DNA from 2 places in the Clostridium taeniosporum genome. Region 2 is predicted to be linked to the other one. Evidence: a T-box and tRNA genes for the amino acid it is inferred to sense, from the RefSeq annotation. Region 2 holds a T-box; the other holds one or more tRNA genes.
The links. A T-box is a leader RNA that pairs with one kind of tRNA and senses whether it is charged. The one in region 2 lies ahead of pheS (phenylalanine--tRNA ligase subunit alpha), so its partner is inferred to be a tRNA-Phe.
Positions count from the first base shown of each region.

Region 1: it encodes a tRNA-Phe, which carries the amino acid that the T-box ahead of pheS (phenylalanine--tRNA ligase subunit alpha) is inferred to sense. The anticodon was not compared.

Region 1 is NZ_CP017253.2:3,020,132-3,023,269, forward strand. It holds gene BGI42_RS13615 (DUF3785 family protein) at 340-759, shown strand; tRNA gene BGI42_RS13620 (tRNA-Phe) at 886-961, opposite strand; rRNA gene rrf (5S ribosomal RNA) at 968-1,084, opposite strand; gene BGI42_RS13630 (NAD-dependent protein deacylase) at 1,397-2,134, shown strand; gene BGI42_RS13635 ((2Fe-2S)-binding protein) at 2,259-2,429, opposite strand; gene BGI42_RS13640 (hypothetical protein) at 2,690-3,138, shown strand, end outside.
Region 2 is NZ_CP017253.2:2,110,690-2,113,827, forward strand. It holds gene pheT (phenylalanine--tRNA ligase subunit beta) at 1-342, opposite strand, end outside; gene pheS (phenylalanine--tRNA ligase subunit alpha) at 632-1,651, opposite strand; T-box leader at 1,701-1,935, opposite strand; gene BGI42_RS09690 (TrmH family RNA methyltransferase) at 1,992-2,774, opposite strand; gene BGI42_RS09695 (potassium channel family protein) at 2,789-3,138, opposite strand, start outside.

The DNA.
Region 1 (3,138 bases), 910 kb from region 2:
CCCATCTAAAATATTCTTATTTAAAACATTACTATATTAAAAATATAATATTATTTTACATTAATACTCTTAAAAATTTATTAATTCAAAGTTAAGCATTTCTTATTATTTATTTTATATCATTGGAAATTCCTATTTGTTACATATATGTGTCCTAATTATTACAAAATAGTTTCATTTGTATTTTTATATAAAAAACTAATTTTAATTATATTTTCTATAACTCTAAAAGATATAACTATCTCTAAAAAATAATTTGTATAAAAAATATATTATGTATATATATTAAATTTATATGATATTATATATTTATCGTTAACTTATTAAGGAGAGAGTTGTATGGAATATAAATTTTTATATGATAATAAAGAATACCAATTAAACAAAGAAAATTGTGAAGGAATATTTTTAAATTCTGATAATGATATTGAAGAAATTGAAAATTTATCAGTAGAATTAATTTTAAGCTCATTATGTGAAGGAAATGAAGTTAATTTTTCAAAAGAATATTATGGTGATAAATGTTTATGTGATATTCAAGAAGAGTTAAATAAATCTTATGCTTATTTAGAGTATCACTTTTTTATTTATACAAAAGAAAATAAATATATAATAAATACTATTTGCAAAGACTATGAAAGTACTTCTTACAATAAACTTCACAGGTCTGGGAAAATAGATAATAGTTACATTGTTAGTATAATAGTTTGTCCTTGTTGTGGTAATTACACAATAGAAATTGAACAATGCACAGTTTAATATTTTTTAATAGGTATAGATGAATATGAAAGCATCTGTGCCTTTCTTTTTTATTAACTTTTAAGGCTTTAAATATCCTATAATTTTCTAGACATAAAAAAACACTAACAAATGTTAGTGTTTTATTGGTGGCTCGAACTGGAATCGAACCAGTGACACGAGGATTTTCAGTCCTCTGCTCTACCGACTGAGCTATCGAGCCATATCTACCTGGCAACGTCTTATCCTCCCACACAGTCTCCCGTGCAGTACTATCAGCGCTGTAGACCTTAACTGTCCTGTTCGGAATGGAAAGGAGTGTTACCTCTACGCCGTCATCACCAGATCACAAGTAGTATTATATCTAGATATCACTATTATGTCAATAACTTTTTTAAATTTTTTTATTTTTTTATTGTTTATTCGTATTTTAACTAATTATATATAATTAACACTTAACATTACTAGTGTTAACAAGATTTTAATATGATTTATAAAATCAGCTTATTAGCTTAATGTTTATAATATCTATAGTAATTCATTAATTCCTTTGTTTATTAAATACTATTACAATAAACACTCTTTATTCATATCTATTTAATTTTTATAATAAATTGTGTAATAATAAAATATATAAATACAGTTTGGAGATGATTTCATGAATACTGAAATAGAAAAACTAACAACAATCTTAAAAGATAGTAATAACATAGTCTTCTTTGGGGGTGCCGGAATGTCAACAGAATCTGGAATACCTGATTTTAGAAGTGCTAATGGCTTATTTAATAAAAAACTAAATGTAACTTTTACTCCTGAACAATTAGTGTCTCATAGCTTTTATATTAAATATCCTGAGGAATTTTTTAACTTCTATAAAGATAAACTTATATATCCAAAAGCTAAACCTAATGCTGGACATATAGCATTAGCTAAACTAGAAGAAATGGGTAAACTTAAGGCTATTGTTACTCAAAATATTGATGGACTTCATCAAGCTTCTGGTTCAAAAAATGTTTTTGAACTTCATGGATCTATTAATAGGAACTACTGTATTAAATGTCATGAATTTTATGATTCAGACTTTATATTAGAATCAAAAGGAGTACCTACTTGTACAAAATGTGGAGGAACTGTTAAACCAGATGTAGTTCTTTATGAAGAAGGATTAGATGAATACACTATCACTGGTGCAATTAAAGCAATATCTAAAGCAGATACATTAATCATAGGAGGAACCTCATTAGTCGTTTATCCGGCTGCTGGATTAATTGATTATTTTAAAGGGAATAATCTCATACTTATAAATAAAAGTGCTACTTCAGCTGACTCAAAAGCCGATTTAGTTATTAATGATTCAATTGGAAAAGTTTTAAGTGATGCTGTTAATAAGATGTAACTAAAATATGCTTAATATGCATTTATTTATTTTATAAATATAAAAATTTATAACTAATAAGGGTATGTTTTCTCAATAGAAAACATACCCTTATTAAAAGCTTTAATTTTATAACTATTTCTTACTACTTAGCAATCATTATTTCTTCTATTTTATCTACACAGCCACCACAACATGTACCTGCATTAGTAGCTTCTTGTACTTCTTCTAAAGTAGTAGCTCCATTATTCATTGCATCCTTTATATCTTGTGCTGTAACTCCAACACATCCACAAATTACTTCACTCATATCCATCTTTCTATTCTCCTTAATAATCATTTTTTATATTACAAGAATAACTCCCTGTGATTTAATTTTAATACATATAACATAAAATTTCAATAGAAATTATTAAATAATATAAATTATTATCTAATAATTTAAAGATTTATTTTAATTATTAGTATTATAAATAAAATTTAATTACAATATAAATTTTATTTAAAACGAATTAAGGAATTTTTTCTATACAGTATAAATATAATTTAAATGATAGTTGTTATAGGAGATTTAATATGAAGATTTTATTATTTTTATTATTTATTATTGTTGCATCAGGTTCTTTACTATTTTTAATATATAATTATGAAAATAGAATATCATCAGTAAAAAAGCAATTAATAGCTAGTCAAGAACAATTTTTTAAATTAAAATCAAAATATAATCAATTAAATACTTTAAAACATAATCCTTCAATTATGTTCTTAGATTTAACTGAACATGCTGGTCTATTAACTAAAGATTCTATAGTATATCTATCTCCAAATGAATTAGCTCCAGCATTACAAACTCTAGACATATCTATGGAAGTTTATATACTTGATAAAGCTTTATGTAACAAAACTGTATGGTATTATGTATCCCTTCCTATAGATACAAATATAAATTCAAGAGGTTGGGTAAAAGAAGATTGTTTTTCTAGTTTCTTAGATAAGTCATCATATACAGATATAATTAAATGTTA
Region 2 (3,138 bases):
TGACGGAACTCCTCTAAGCTTACCTTTTTTTATCTTACTTCCATCTGCTAATGTTGAACCATGTAAAGCTACTGGAACTACATCTTGTTCTTTCATATTTGTTGCTGCCGTAACTATTTGAATAGTTTCAGTTCCAATATCAACTTGACAAATACTTAATTTATCTGCATCTGGATGTTTTTCTATTTTAGTAATTTTTCCTGTAACAACTTTATTTATAACATCACCTTGAATTATTAATTCTTCTAATTGTGATCCAGTTAAAGTTAATTTATCCCCTAATTCTTTAGGACTAACATTTATATCAACATAATCTTGTAGCCAACTAAATGGTACTTTCATATTTTTTCCTCCTTATTTCCCTTAATTAAGAATATAAAATTAAAACTTTAGATTTTATATTTTGTTAGTTAAACTTTCCTCATAAGGGTATTTTATATTTGTCTCTTTGAACATACTTATAAAATATATATAAAGAAACTTACATATTCTCTTAAAATCACATTCTACAAGTAAATTCTTAACTTCTTATATTCTAAAATTCTTTAGAATTTATATTTTTATATTATTAATAAATATATTTATAAAACTTATGATAATTTCATAATAATCTATTAACTATAAATTATATTTAGAATTGATTTAAAAATCTCATATCACTTTCGTATAATAATCTTATGTCATCTATACCATACTTAAGCATTACCATTCTATCAACACCAAATCCGAAAGCAAATCCACTATATACTTCTGGATCTATTCCACAATTTCTAAGTACATTTGGATGAACCATACCACAACCTAAAAGTTCTATCCATCCGCTATTTTTACATACTCTGCAACCTTTTCCTCCGCATACAAAACAAGTTGCATCCATTTCAGCTGATGGTTCTGTAAATGGGAAGTGATGAGGTCTAAACTTAGTTTGCACTTTATCACCAAACATTTTTTTAGCAAATAATTCTAAAGTTCCCTTTAAATCAGCAAAGGTAACTCCCTTATCTATAACTAATCCTTCCATTTGATAAAATATAGGTGAATGTGTAGCATCAACTGAATCTGATCTATAAACTTTACCTGGTGAAATCATCTTAATTGGTGGTTTTTGATTTTCCATAGTTCTAACTTGAACTGGTGAAGTTTGAGTTCTAAGAACTATATTATCATTTATATATAATGTATCTTGCTCACTTCTAGCTGGATGATTTTTAGGTATATTTAATGCCTCAAAGTTATAATGATCATATTCAACTTCTGGACCTTCTTCTATTGTAAATCCCATTGATATAAATATGTCTTCCATAGTTTGAAGTGTTAATTCTAAAGGATGTCTCTTCCCTATAACTTTCTTTTTACCTGGAAGTGAAATATCTATAGTTTCACCAGCAAGTTTTTCAGCTTTTTCTTTATCTTTTATCTTCTTTATAGCTATTTCTAACTTTTCTTCAACTTTAGCCTTTGCTTCATTAACTAACTTTCCTACTAAAGGTCTTTCTTCAGGAGCTATTGATCCCATACCTCTCAATATTGTAGTAAGTTCTCCTTTTTTTCCTAAGAACTTAACTCTTATTTCTTCTAATTCATTACTATTCATTGAATTTTCAATTTGCTTTAATGCAAGTTCTTGTAATTCTATAAGTCTTTCTTTCATGTTATTTCTCCTTTCAGATATTTTTTTACAATAAAAAAATCGTCCCTATAAAAGGGACGAATTATCCGCGTTACCACCCTAATTGAAACGTATAATAATACCTAAAAATACATCATACGAATCCAACTTAAAATTTAACGGCATTTACCGCTAGCTACTACTTAATTTCACAGCTAGAACTCCTGAGTGAACTTCAATATTATTCCATTTGAATAAGCTTACAGTCTATGACTTATTCTCCCTTAAAACTTTCTAATATCTACTCTCTCATTCACAGTTTATAATTATTTAATTCCCTATAATTATACAAATAAACTAATTAAAATTCAATACCAAAAATTTAATTAGAATTTTGTCTTACTTTTTCAAAAATTATAATTGAAGTAGCTATAGCTACATTTAGAGATTCTGCCCCACCTGGCATTGGTATTTTAACCCTTCTATCAGCTAAGTCTAATATCTCATTAGAAACACCATTTCCTTCATTACCAACTGTAAGAATTGTTTTTCCTTTTAAATCTTCTTTAAAAAAATCTTTACTACTTTCTAATGATGTAACCACTAATTTAAAGCCATCTTTTTTCAATGATTTAATTAATGAAAATTTGTCATCATCATAATATATTGGCATATAAAAAAGTGATCCCATTGTAGATCTTATTGTTTTTTCATTGTATATATCTACTGTTCCTTTTGAAAGTATTATTCCATTTACTCCTGCTGCATGAGCAGTTCTTATTATAGTTCCTAAATTTCCAGGATCCTGTACTTTATCACAAAGCAAATAAAAATCTCCATGAAAATCTAAATTTTTATTTTCCATATTAACTATAGCAATAATTCCCTGTGGATTTTCTGTTGATGTTAAATCCTTAAATAAATTATCAACTATACAATACTTTTTTTTATTCTCTACTTTATTTATATCTATATAATTATTTAACTTTTCATATCCAGCTTGTGTTAATATTAAATAATCTATATCTAAATTAGCTTTTATAGCCTCATCAACAAGTCTAAAGCCTTCAATTACATATTTATTTATTTTATTTCTATTTTTTCGTTCTTTAAGTTTTTTAGCTTCTTTATATACAGTATTTTCTTTACTTTCGATAAAAATCAAAGTCTACACCTCAATTAATTTAATCTTACTATCATACCTTCAAGTTTACTTAAATCTTCTGCTGAACCAATTGCTACTATTATATCATTAGAATTTACAATATGATCTGCTGATGGTGATATATTTATATCTTCACCTGTTTTAATTGCCATAACATTTATTCCATATTGACTTCTTAATTTTATTTCTCTTAAACTTTTTCCATTCCATTCATCTAATGCTTGAATTTCCATTATACTATAATCTGAAGATAACTCAATATAGTCTAATATACTAGAAGAAACTAAGTTATGTGCAACTCTAACTCCCATATCTTGTTCTGGTAAAATTACTCTGTCAGCACCAATTTTATATAAAACTTTAG